DNA from 4 places in the Gordonia sp. PvP123 genome. Region 1 is predicted to be linked to each of the others. Evidence: predicted binding sites of a transcription regulator. Region 1 holds the regulator's gene; each other region holds the start of a gene.
What was found. The regulator LexA, encoded in region 1, represses DNA repair genes until DNA is damaged. The targets are predictions, from matches to a motif close to CGAACANNTGTTCG.
Positions count from the first base shown of each region.

Region 2: the regulator LexA is predicted to act here: its motif matches at 1,307-1,320, upstream of ABIC25_RS19890 (SAV_6107 family HEPN domain-containing protein).
Region 3: the regulator LexA is predicted to act here: its motif matches at 1,394-1,407, upstream of ABIC25_RS12040 (HNH endonuclease signature motif containing protein).
Region 4: the regulator LexA is predicted to act here: its motif matches at 1,306-1,319, upstream of ABIC25_RS12865 (HNH endonuclease signature motif containing protein).

Region 1 covers NZ_JBEPPN010000001.1:343,247-346,496, reverse strand. The annotation lists gene ABIC25_RS01555 (phosphoenolpyruvate--protein phosphotransferase) at 1-901, shown strand, start outside; gene lexA (transcriptional repressor LexA) at 879-1,583, opposite strand; gene ABIC25_RS01545 (LysM peptidoglycan-binding domain-containing protein) at 1,826-2,365, shown strand; gene nrdR (transcriptional regulator NrdR) at 2,465-2,977, shown strand; gene hrpA (ATP-dependent RNA helicase HrpA) at 2,951-3,250, opposite strand, start outside.
Region 2 covers NZ_JBEPPN010000010.1:145,608-148,857, reverse strand. The annotation lists gene ABIC25_RS19900 (phytoene desaturase family protein) at 1-370, opposite strand, end outside; gene ABIC25_RS19895 (GNAT family N-acetyltransferase) at 372-1,046, opposite strand; gene ABIC25_RS19890 (SAV_6107 family HEPN domain-containing protein) at 1,433-1,912, shown strand; gene ABIC25_RS19885 (SCO2097 family morphological protein) at 2,079-2,483, shown strand; gene mraZ (division/cell wall cluster transcriptional repressor MraZ) at 3,003-3,250, shown strand, end outside.
Region 3 covers NZ_JBEPPN010000005.1:360,129-363,378, forward strand. The annotation lists gene ABIC25_RS12040 (HNH endonuclease signature motif containing protein) at 1-1,361, opposite strand, end outside; gene ABIC25_RS12045 (arabinosyltransferase domain-containing protein) at 1,843-3,250, shown strand, end outside.
Region 4 covers NZ_JBEPPN010000006.1:74,364-77,613, reverse strand. The annotation lists gene ABIC25_RS12875 (beta-mannosidase) at 1-925, opposite strand, end outside; tRNA gene ABIC25_RS12870 (tRNA-Gly) at 1,024-1,097, opposite strand; gene ABIC25_RS12865 (HNH endonuclease signature motif containing protein) at 1,350-2,849, shown strand; gene dcd (dCTP deaminase) at 2,871-3,250, shown strand, end outside.

The DNA of each region.
Region 1 (3,250 bases):
CAATGTCGCCGACGGATCGTCGGCGCGGGCCGCCGCCGGGCATCCGGTCGAGGGCGTCGGACTCTTCCGCACCGAACTCGCCTTCCTCGAACGCGCCGACGAACCATCGGTCGACGAGCAGGCGGCGATCTACCGCGAGGTACTCGATGCCTTCGACGGCCAGAAGGTGGTGATCCGTACCCTCGACGCCGGCTCGGACAAGCCCTTGAGGTTCGTGACCCACCCAGACGAATCCAATCCCGCGCTCGGTGTCCGTGGGGATCGAATCGCCCTGGCGCATCCCGAGATCCGAGCCCACCAGCTCGACGCGATCGCGCACGCCGCGTCGGGTTCCGACGTCGCGCCGTGGGTCATGGCGCCGATGATCGCCTCGCCGTCCGAGGCGCGCGCCTTCGCCGCGGAGGTCCGCGGCCGGGGCCTGGTCGCCGGGGTCATGATCGAGGTGCCCGCGGCCGCCATCCTGGCCGAGGCCGTGCTCGCCGAGGTGGACTTCGTGTCGATCGGCACCAACGATCTGACGCAGTACACGATGGCGGCCGATCGGATGTCGGCCGATCTCGCCGGATTGACCGATCCGTGGCAGCCCGCGGTGCTCAGCCTGATCGCGGGTGTCGCCGCAGCGGGTGTCCGCCAGGGCAAGCCGGTCGGGGTGTGCGGTGAGGCGGCTGCCGATCCGAATCTCGCCTGCGTGCTCGTCGGTCTCGGGGTGACCTCGCTGTCCAGCGCGCCGGCCGCGGCCGCCGCGGTGGGGGCTCGGCTCGGCGAGGTGACCGCGCAGGACTGCCGCGCCGCCGCCGACGCCGCGCTGGCCACGTCCGACCCCGCCGCGGCGCGAGAAGCTGCCGCGGCGGTGCTCGACCGTTCGGTCGGGGGAGAGGTCAGACTCGCCGCATCACGGTGACGACCTTGCCGAGGATCACGGCGTCGTTGCCCGGGATGGGATCGAACAGCTCGTTGTGCGGCATCAGCCACACATTGGCGCCTTGACGCTTGAAGGTCTTCACGGTGGCCTCGCCGTCGATCATCGCTGCGACGATGTCGCCGTTGTCGGCGACGTTCTGCTGCCGCACGACGACCCAGTCGCCGTCGCAGATGGCGGCGTCGATCATCGACTCGCCCACGACGCGCAGCAAGAAGAGCGAGCCCTCGCCGACCAGCTCGCGAGGAAGCGGGAACACGTCCTCGACCGCCTCCTCGGCCAGGATCGGGCCACCGGCCGCGATCCGGCCGAGGACCGGCACGAAGGTCGGCTCGGGCAGCCGGCCGGCCGGCGGGGTCTCCGGCGACGGCGATTCGCTCGGCGCGATGTTGACCGCACGCGGCCGGTTCGCATCCCGCTTGAGCAGACCCTTGCGCTCGAGGGTCCGTAGCTGGTGGGCGACCGACGATGTCGAGGCCAGGCCGACCTCGTCGCCGATCTCGCGGATGCTCGGCGGGTAACCGCGCTCGCGTACCGAGCGGCGGATGACTTCCAGGACCCCGAGCTGGCGCGGGGTGAGTGAGGCCTCGGCGGCGGCGACGTCGATGGGGGCCTCGTCGTCGGCTCCCCGCGCTCGGCCGCGCCTATCGCCGGTGTCACTCATGTTCGGTTCCTCTCGTCTTCGGAACGTGCTGGTAGATGGCCCGTGGGGATGTTCAGCCGCGTCCGAGCCTAGCGGAGTGCGACCTCCACCTCAAACATTTGTTCGATGTGTCGCGAGACTTTGTCGGTGCGCCGTGCTACAAATTCGAACATCAGTGCATCGAACATCTGATCGAAGTTCGAACACCGGATGCCAGACACCCGAACACCCGAAGATCCCGCACCGAACACCCGGAGGGCACCATGCGCACCGCCACTCTCGTCGCTCCCGTCCGTACCGAGCGTCCCGACACCGTCCGGGCGCGCACCGACCGCGCCGACCGTATCCGGACCCGGACCCCGCTGACCGACGGTTCTCGGCCCGTCGACAACCGGCCGGCAGGCAACCGTCCGGTGGGCGGGTCGCCACTGACGCCACGCGTCGGCGGCACGCACTGCGGCTCCGCGGTGGGTGCCCGGGGCCGCGGGCCGGTCGGTCCGGATGCGGCGGTGTTCCGTCGCCGTCGCCGCACCGCCGTCGCGGTCCTCGCCGGCGTCGGCCTCGCGTTCGTCGTGTGGGTGTTCGGTGTCGTCGGTCAGAACTATTCGGACTCGATGACGCCCGCCGCGGTGAGCGCAGAGGTCGTCCACGTGCGCGCCGGGGATTCCCTCAGCACGATCGCCGGCCGGGTGGCGCCCGAGATGCCCCGCGACATCGTGATCGACGAGATCGTCGCGATGAACGATCTGCCGTCGAGTGCGCTGCAGGTGGGTCAGCCCCTGCTCACCCCCCGGTACCGCTGAGGCCGGGCGGTATCCTCGATGTCACAGGGGCCGGCCGAGAAGCGGCGGGGCGCACGGTTTCGGTGCGTTCCAGCGTCCCGCGACCTGCGTGAGGACACGATGCGCTGCCCCTTCTGCAAGAACGACGACACCAAGGTCATCGACTCGCGTGTCGCAGATGAAGGGCAGGCCATCCGACGGCGTCGCTCGTGTGTGGAGTGCGGGCGCCGATTCTCCACGGTGGAGAGCGCCGTGCTCGCCGTGGTCAAACGCAACGGGGTCACCGAGCCGTTCAGTCGCGAGAAGGTCATGCGCGGTGTGCGTCGTGCCTGTCAGGGCCGGCACGTCGCCGAGGACGCACTCGCGCAACTCGCCCAGCAGGTCGAGGACACGGTGCGCGCGAGCGGATCGGCCGAGATCCCCAGCAACGAAGTCGGTCTCGCGATCCTGGGTCCGCTGCGTGATCTCGACGAGGTGGCGTACCTGCGGTTCGCGTCGGTGTACCGGTCGTTCGACTCGGTGGAGGACTTCCAGCGCGAGATCGACGATCTGAAGTCGTCGGCGTCCGGTGGCGGACGTGTCGAGACCGCCACCACCGATCCCGTCTCAGCCGAGTCGGTCCAGAGCTCGTAGGACGCGCTTCTCCGACACGGGGAACGCGGTACCGAGACGCTCGGCGAACAACCCGACCCGTAGTTCCTCGACGAGCCACTGCGCCTCGTCGTCGACGATCGCCCGTCGGTGCTCAGGGACCTGTTCGAGCCGTTGGGCCCACCGCTCGACGACGCGATCGACGACCGCGACGCCGGCCTTGTCGCGCGCGGCGGACGCGGGCAGCGCCTCGAGACGTGCCCGCGCACCGTCGAGGTACCGCGGCAGGTTCTCCAGATGCCGCCGTGCGGTGGC
Region 2 (3,250 bases), on a different contig from region 1:
CGGCATCGGCTGCACCACAGGCATTTTCGATCGACGTGCAGGTCGCGTCGAGGTCGGTGCGGAAGACGATCGGCGGGGCCGTCTCGGTCGCCGGGACGAACGCCCACGGATCGCAGTCGACGTACCGCAGACCGTGTGCGGCCAGCTCGAGGTCGTCGAGGACGGGGGAGTGACGGATCATCAGGTGCGACGACGACCCGCGGTCGACCCGGTGCCCGGGGAACCGTTCGACGGTCGAGACGGCGCCGCCGGGGATCTCGTCCCGCTCGAGGACCTCCACCTCCCGTCCGGCCTGAGCCAGATAGGCCGCGGCGATCAGCCCGTTGTGGCCCCCGCCGATGATGACGGCGTCGCGCCGGGTTCCGTGCATGTCAGCTCCCGGCTTCGGCGCGGCGGGCCGCGGTCGGCGGTTGTAGTTCGAGGGGGAGCGGCCGTCCGAGGAAGGCGAACGGACGGGGGTCGCCGGTGAAGGTGAAATGACGCAGGACGTCGGTGAAGCCCATCCGCCGGTACAGCGACCACGCCCGATTGTCCTCGGCAGGGATCTCCGGGGTCGAGAGGAGTACGTGACGTTCGGGCCGGTCGGCGAGAAGCCGCGCGAGCAGCCACTGGCCGATTCCTCGTCCCTGGGCGGTGGGGTGCACGTGCAATTCGGTGAGTTCGAAGTAGTCGCGGGCGATCGCCTCGATCGTCTCGGGCGGCCGGCCGGTCTGACGGAGTCCGAGTCGCAGCTGCTGGTTCCACCATTGGCCGGTCGCGCCCGTGTATCCGTAGGCGATGCCGACCAGCAGGTCGTCGGGCCCGATGCCGACCGGCGGACCCACCCGACGGCGCGCGGCAGGCATGGTCCGCGCCTCGTAGGGACTCACGGTCTCGACCGCTCCCACCGCGCGCCATCCGGGCCGGCCGATGTGCTCACGCCAGAGCCCGGCGCGGTGGATCTCGGTACCGCGCGGATAGTTCATCGCGGTCACGTAGATCTCCAGTGCGGGCTCGAGCCAGGCCCGGGCGTCCTGGCCGGTCAGGCTCACCAGGCGGATCGTCAACGGACTCCCGTTCTCCTCGTCGTCGTTCTTTGTGTCGTCGGCTCTGTGTTGTCGTCACCGCGTATGAGTCGCCCGGCATCACCGCCGGCGCACCGCCCTCTGGGGTGGATACCGGCGCCGGACACTTCCGGGAATTGTCCTATCGATGATGCACACTCGGCAGGAATCGGGTCGCGGGTGGTGGCGTTGTACAGGCCGGCGGTGGTTTCGGGTCACAGATGTCTTGAACACCGACGCCGGGCTAGCTATATTGAACGTGTCGAACGGATGTTCGATGAATGTGCCTCCGCAAGCTGTTCGCGTTCATCCACGACACGGTCCGGCGGCGGACGAGGGAAGCGTCTGCCGCCGGACACAACGACCACACGCACGAGGAGGAGGACGGCATGGCCAGGAGTCGCAGCGCCACAGCTCTCACCCACGGGGCACCCGTCGATCCGGTGATGGTCGGCCGCGCCCGCGATCTCCTCGAGCGCGCACACCTGCTCCTCGACAATGCTGACGGTGTCGACGACGGTGCCGAACGTTTTCGACAGCTGTATCTGGTCGCCCTCCGCGCATCGGGTGCGGCCCTGGCCGTCCACGAGCCGATCGGCACGGTCCGGCGCAGGACGTCGACATCGAACGCGTGGACGCGCATCGGCATGGTCGCACCTGAGCTGGCGTCGATCGCAGCCCGGTTCGCGGCGCTCTCGCCGGTGCGGATGAAGATCGAGTCCGGCATCATCCGCACGGTCGACCCCGACAGCGTGGCCGGAATGCGTCTGCTCGTCCTCGACTTCCTGCGCCAGGTCGAGACGATGGTCATCGCCTACGAGCAAGGAAAACTCGGTTTCGAGGCCCCGCAGATCGGCGCGACAGCGTGAATCGGGCCACACTTTGCCGTATCTCGCACCGGCCGGTCATCCGCAACGGCGAGTAATGGTGGTCGCGGTCGGTTTCACCTCGTATCATGGGACGATATAGGCGCAGACGCCTTTCCGGTCGCGGGTGACCTTCGTCGGCGTCGCGGATCAGTGAGAAGGAGGGTCGGTGCCACTTTCGGAGCACGAGCAACGCATGCTCGAACAAATCGAGAGCGCGCTGTACGCGGAAGACCCCAAGTTTGCGTCCAGTGTCAAGCGTCGACGTCTGGGGAGGTCGAGCGGTCGTCGTCGCTTGCAGGCGGCGGCGATCTTCGTCGTCGGCCTGGTGATGCTGGTCGGCGGACTCATCGTCGACATCAGCATCGGCGGATTCCCGATAGTGAGCCTGCTGGGCTTCCTGGTGATGTTCGGGGCCGGTCTCTTCGCTCTCTGGGGAGACAGCAGCGGCACCGCCGAGTCCGGTTCGTCGGCCCCCAGGGCCGGCAAGAAGCAATCCGGGTCGTCCGGCGGCAAGCGCAAGCTGTCCGAACGTATGGAGGAGCGATTCAATCGCCGGTTCGAGCAAGAGTGATCCGCTGATCGCGACTCCGCGTTCGTCGATCGGCTGACCGACCCCGCGACACAACTGCATAGAGAGAGCCGCGTGCCTTCGGGCACGCGGCTCTTTTCGTGCTGCCGTTCGCCTCCTGTGAGTTCCGAAACACTGCGTGACGCACAGTCGACGGGATCGGACGCACGGTCGACGGGATCGGACGCCCAGTCGACGGTGTCCCCACTTCACCCCACCGGCGATCCCCACTTCCCCCCACCGGGGCGCCCCACTATGCCCCACCCATCGGTTTCGCCTCGTCATTCAAGCCTCTCTCGCATCACAAACACCTCTTGTCACGCCGCTCGCGTCGAGATTCCTTCTCGCGACGCGCCGAGGCAGGCTTCGCGACACTCGAATCAATGTCTCTGAACTGCATATTTGCTGAGGTGGGGTGAATCAGGGGGCGTGTGGGGTGGAAAGTGGTGGAAAGTGGGGTACTGTGGCATCACCGGGTGAGGCGCAGGACGGCGCAGAATCCGGTGGGCAGGAGGTGTCGACGTGTCCGTGCGATTCGTCGGTACCTACACGCCCAAGTTGGACGACAAGGGGCGGCTCACGCTGCCCGCCAAGTTCCGCGACGCACTGGCAGGAGGGGTAGTGGTCACCAAAGGCCAAGATCACAGCTTGTCGGTGTACCGGACCGAGGAGTTCGATGCGATCGCCGCTCGGATCGTCGAGGCATCCCGAAACGATCCCGATCTGCGTGCCTTCCAGCGAACCTTCTTCGCCGGTTCGGAAGAACAACG
Region 3 (3,250 bases), on a different contig from region 1:
TCGGCGTTGAGTCGCCAGATGCAGCGGCCTTCGTCGGGTCCGGACCGTTCGATTCGGGTGGTGTACTGGCCGGGTTGGTCGCCGACCATTCGGTTGTGCCGCGGGCAGGCGGGTGCGAGGTCGTCGATGTCGGTCAAACCACCTTTGGCCCAGTCTTTCTGGGCGTGGTGGAGTTCGACCTGGGTGGCGGGCTGCTCGCAGCCGGGTGCCGAGCACACTTCCCCGTCGGGGCGGGCGAAGGAGACGAGACGTTGTTCGCGGGTGGCCAGACGCTTGCCCCTACCGAAGTACAGCGGCACCGCGGTGGCGTCTTTGAAGATCGCCAACCACGGCTGCACGTCGCCGGCCATCGCGATCAGGTCGGGGATGGGGAGCAGGGTGCCGGTGGCGGTGGTGGCGAGCCCGGCTTCGCGGATCAGGTCGCCCAGATCGGCTTTGATGATCAGATGGGCGGGCAGGCCGCGGTGCGACGTTCCGAGAATCCCGTCTGAAAAGCCAGCGGTGAGTGCGGCGTCGAGGGCGTCGTGATTTGTCTGGGCGGGGGTGCGTTGGTCACGGTCGGCTGCGAGCGCGAGGGCGTCGGGGTCGGCGGTGCCGGCCGGTCCGGACGGTGAGTTGGGGTCGTCGGGGTTGTTGAGTCCGGGTTTGCCCCAGACGGCGAACATCATCGTGAGCCGGGCGGCGAGTTCGGGGGTGAGGGTGCCGGAGATCTTGGCGGTGCCGTCGGCGCGTTGGCGTCCGATCCACAGGTTGCGGCGCCGTTTCTGGTCGGTGTCGTCGGTGAGGGTGCCGTCGGGGTCGAGGTGAGCGAGGAGCCGCGCGCCGAGTTGGGTGATGTCGGCGGGTGTGTGGTCGGCGGCGATCTCGGCCATCTGACGCTCGGCAGCGACTTTCACATCATGCTCGACGGCGTGGGGGATCTGGTCGAGGACATCGAGGGCGGCCTGCACGTGTGCAGAGCCAACCGCTCCCGCAGCGAACGCCTCAGCGAGGCAGGGGTGTTCGGGCGGTAGGACCTCGCCGCCGAGGCTGGTGCGGGTGGCGGTGGCGTCCATCTGCTTACGACGCCGCACCGGGTTGGAGACCCGCAGCCGGTGGGTCATGAACTGCATGAGGGTTCGGCAGCCGGACTTGCGGGGCAGATCGCGGGCCTCGACCTGATCGATCTGCCGGTCACCGGCGACGGTCAGGCGTGCGATGGCACGTTCGGTATCGGCTGCCACGTCAGCCAACTCGGTATCGGTACACGGCGACAAGTCCACAGTCTGCAACTCATCGAGGATCGCATGCAACTCTGTCACCAGCTCGACGGCACGCGGTTGCGGCGCCACCGAATCGTCGACGTGCGTGGCGTCGGCCATGACGGCCACCTCCCCCCCGAGAACAGTTGCTACGAATGTACGTTCGACTGTACACGAAAGGCGGGCAGTCGGCAGAGCGAAATGTGTTGTCCGACAGATTTTTTCCGCCGCCTAGTCGCCACTGAAGATTGTCGGTGGTTGCTGGTAGGCTCCGCCCCGCGGGCACGATCTGAGCTGTCGCGCGGGCGGGACCCTTCGTGACGCGCCCTCCGCAAGCTCCGGACGCTCCTCAGGGAGGCGGGGGTGACGCGCCCTCCGCAAGCTCCGGACGCTCCTCAGGGAGGCGGGGGTGACGCGCCCTCCGCAAGCTCCGGACGCTCCTCAGGGAGCGGGGGTGACGCGCCCTCCGCAAGCTCCGGACGCTCCTCAGCTCAGGGAGCGGGGGTGACGCGCCCTCCGCAAGCTCCGGACGCTCCTCGTCGATCAGGGCTGCGGGGTGGGCCCTAGGTGGCCTGAGGCACGTCGCTTACGATGAGGCACCGTGCCTGTGACAGCCCCGACCTCGCCAGAGGATTCCGCAGAACCGTCGTCGCCGGGGCCGGCAACATCGGGGCCGGGAACCAGGATCTCCGCAGGCACCGCCCGGTGGGTGGCGATCGTGGCCGGGATCGCAGGCATCGTGCTGTGCGCCCTCACCCCACTGCTGCCCGTCAAGGCCGTCGACGCCGGTTTCGACTGGCCCGCCGGACAGGACCTGAGCGCCGACACCTCATCGGTCATGGCCCCGCTCATCGCGCAGACCCCGCAGACCCTCGACGCCCGCATCCCATGCGCGACGCTGGCATCGGCCGAGGACGGGGTGGTCCTGGCGACCATGCCGACCAACGCGCCGAAGTCGAAGTCGTCGTCGTTGTGGGTCACCGCCACCGACGCCGCGATCACCGTGACCTTCCGGAACAGCCTCGCCGCCACCGCCGCGCGTGCCGACCTGGACCGATGCCGGGAACTGCGCATCTTCTCCGCGCCCACCGGCCCCGGCGCGGAGTTCGTCGGGCTCGGCGAGTCGACGACGCTGCCGCCGGACCGCCGCCCCCAGGTCGACGGCATCTTCAGCAACCTGAACCCGGAGCAGGCTCGCGCCGCCGCCGCCGACGGCCTCCGCGTGCAGGTGACCATCGACAACCGCTACGAATCGTCGCCGTCGGTCCTCAAGATCGTGGTGATGGCGCTCGCCGCCCTGTCCGTTCTCGTCGCCGTCGTCGCGCTGGGGCTGCTCGATCGCATCGGCGGCTACCACCGGCGGATCGGCGCGCGAACCCGCTCCTGGTGGCATTCGCTGAAACCCCGGGCCACCGACCTGATCGTCACCGCGATCCTGCTGGTCTGGAGCGTCCTCGGGGCCGGTTCACCCGACGACGGCTACATCCTCAACATGGGCCGGACCGCGGACGGCTTCGGCTACCTCGCCAACTACTACCGCTTCTACGGCATCCCCGAGGCTCCGTTCGACTGGTACTACAGCTTCCTCGCCGCGTGGTCATCGGTCTCACCGTCCGTGCTGTGGATGCACATCCCGCAACTCATCGCCGGGCTCGTGTCGTGGTTCGTCCTCAGCCGGGTGCTCCTACCCCGCCTCGGTCCGGCAGTACGACGGAGTTCCTGGGCGATCTGGGCCGCCGCCCTGACGTTCACCGCGTTCTGGCTGCCGTTCTGCAGCGGGCTGCGCAGCGAGGGGATCATCGTCCTCGGTTCGCTGCTCACCTGGTGGGCCGCCGAACACGCGATCGCGACACGACGACTCCTGCCGGCGGCCCTCGCCGCGCTGGTCGCGGGGTTCACCCTCGCACTCGCCCCGCACGGCCTCGTCGGCGTGGCCATCCTGCTGGTGGCGGCCCGCTCGCTGCTGCACATCGTCATCGACCGGCGTAGACGACTCGACGGCTCCGTCT
Region 4 (3,250 bases), on a different contig from region 1:
TCGAACCGCACGAACCGGCGAACTGGCCGATCTCGTTCACGGCGAGAGGTTTTCCGACTGCGCGCGCCTGTCGTAGACGTTCGGCCAGCCCGTTCCACTGATCCCCGGGGAGCGCGACTCCGTCCGCACCGTAGTCGTGGTAGTCCAGGACATCCAGATACGGGGAGCCCGCGACGTACTGATAGTCGGGTCCGGCGGTGCCGCACTGGCCACCGCCGGTGAAGCCGGACCAGATCACCGCCCCGCCGTGCAGTCGGGTGACCATGGCACCTGCACTGCCGAAAAAGGACCGCAGTACGCGCGCGGCGTCGACCGGGCACGACCGCTGTTGCCAGGCACACGTCTGATCGCCACAGACGGACGGCTCGGGTTCACCCACCAATTCCCATCCCGCCAGCGCCGGGCTGGCCTTCCAGCGTCTCACTGCCGTCCGCGCCCATTCCTCGAACGTGAGTCCGCCCGCTCCGGCGGCCGTTCGCCAGCCCGATCGGTACCAGTCGCGTTCCTTGAAAACTCCGCTCTCGCAGGCGCCGTCGGCGGCGGCCAGGACCGGTAGGACCATCTGATCGTGCCGCGCCGCGGCGTCGAAGACGGCGTCCATCGGCCCGAAATCCAACTGCTGGGTGTACTTGTTCACCGCCAGTCGAGCGAACAGATTGAAGCGGGTGAGCGAATGCGGGGGTAGGACAGCGAAATAGTCGTCGAGATCCACCATCGCTCCGCACCCGGCGTTCACCGACCAGTCGGTGGCCAGCTGGTACGCGTCGAACCCGGATGGCCACCACTGGCGTCCGTCGAGGGTTAATCCGGTCGACGTGGCCTTCACCCGGTTGGGAGCCGCCTGTGCGGGCGGAGGCATCATCCAGCTCACGAGCAGGCCGATGCACAGCACCAGAATCGGAATTCTCACCGCGGGCAGATGCATGTGTGCGTCCTGGGATGACGAGGGCCGACAGTGGCGCCGGCCCGGTTCGTCTGATGATTGCACGTGGCCGCTCGGTTGTGGATCGCGTCCGAGAATGGTGGAGCCGATGACGGGAATCGAACCCGCGTATTCAGCTTGGGAAGCTGATGTTCTGCCATTGAACTACATCGGCGTGCGAGTGCTGGACTCGCGATCGACAGCCTAGCAAACCGGTGGCCGGGACGGTCGTCGGGACGCGCAGATGTCGCGGATCGTCGCGCTGGGCGCTACGAAGTGCTACATCTGGCCGGCGATGGGACGGACTGACCCGATGCGATTCGGTTGCGACGCAGAACAACTCATGAACAAGGGTTGCGCTACCGGCGGCCGCCCGGTAGGCTCGAACACAGTTTCGAGTTAAGCCATGATGATGGGGGATGAAATCATGGCTTCAACCGAGCCATCTGCACCACAACCACTTCTGCTCGACCAGTACGAGCGCCTGCATGCGCTGCTGGACGAGATCGCCGAGACGACGTCCACGGACTGCTCGGAGACCGAGCTACTCCAGGTCGCGATCCAGCACGAGCGCGCCGAACGGCGCATGCTGTCGGCGTTCACCGACCACATCGTCGACATCGACGAGCGGTCGGCCTACCGGAAGATGGGCTGTCAGACAGTCTCCAATTTCCTGTGCCACGCGTTGAACCGGCGCGGCGAGGCGACCCGCCTGATGAACCGCGTGTGGGCACTGGGCAAGTTCCCCGACATGCAGGGCGTCCCGCTCGAGCCACGTTTCCTCGAGACAGCGAAAGGTGTTGCCGACGGCGAGATCTCGGGTCGGCACGTCGACGTCGTCATCGAGGTGATGCGCAAGATCCCCGCCGACGTCGACCCCGCCGAGAAGGACGCTGCCGAAGCGACTCTCGCGCACTACGCCCGCGACTACGACCCGTCGGCGCTCCGCGACCTCGGTGCCCGCATCCTGGCCCATCTCGACCCGGACGGAACCATCACCGACGACCGAGATCGTGCGCGCAACCGTGGGCTCAAGCTCGGGCCGCAGGACGCCCAACTCATGTCCCGCCTGACCGCCACCCTCGACCCGACGACGCGTGCGATGCTCGACGTCGTCCTGGCGGTGTGGGCGGCGCCCGGGATGAACAACCCCGCCGACCCCGAATCGCCCACGGGGAGCCCCGAAGCCGCGCACCCCGATGCCCTCGCCGCAGCGGCCGGACGCGACGAGCGTTCGGCCGAGAAGCGCAACCATGACGCGTTCCGCGCCATGCTGCGTTTCGTGCTCGACGCCGGCGCCCTCGGGGGTTCGCACCACGGGCTGCCGCCACACCTTGTCGTCTCCATCACCGAATCGGCGCTGCGCGACGCGGCCGGCGACCCGGCACGGACCGCGACCGGAACCCTCCTACCCGTCAAGGACGCCATCAACCTTGCCGCCGACGCGCAGCATCATCTCGCGGTGTTCCGGGACCACTCCAGTGAGGTGCTCTATCTCGGACGGTCCAGACGATTGGCCTCACGCGCACAACGAATCGCCGCGGTCGCCCGCGACGGCGGCTGCACCTTCCCGGGATGCACGCGGCCGTCGTTCGACTGCGAGATCCATCATGTAGTCGAGTGGGACGCCCACCACGGCTCCACCGACCTCGACACCCTCGCGACCGCCTGCCCACCACACAACCGAGTGGTCGGCACCGGGGTGGATCAGTGGGCCACCACCATCGCCACCGAAGGGGTCGACGCCGGCCGCGCCGTCTGGCACCCGCCCCGCTCGCATCCGTCGTTGACGCCGCGGACCAACCATGCCCATCGCACCAACGCGATCCTCGACCGGATGCGCGCCGACGTCCGCCAGCGCCGGACGGCCGCACCCGACGACCGGGGATCATCGGCGCCGACCGACACCGGCGCAGACCCTCCCTGACCATTCGATAACCTCGACACCGTGCTGCTCTCCGACCGCGACATCCGCGCCGAGATCGCTGACGGGCGCCTCGCCATCGATCCGTTCGATCCCGCCCTCGTCCAGCCCTCCAGCGTCGACGTCCGGCTCGACGGTCTGTTCCGGGTGTTCAACAACACCCGCTACACCCACATCGACCCCGCGCAGCGCCAAGACGAACTCACCTCGCTGGTCGAACCGGCCGACGGCGAGCCCTTTGTGCTGCACCCGGGCGAATTCGTGCTGGGGTCGACCCTCGAGGTGTGCTCACTGCCCGACGACCTCGCCGGCCGGCTGGAAGGCAAGTCGTCGCTCGGCCGGCTCGGCTTGCTCACGCATTCGACGGCGGGCTTCATCGACCCCGGCTTCTCCGGCCACATCAC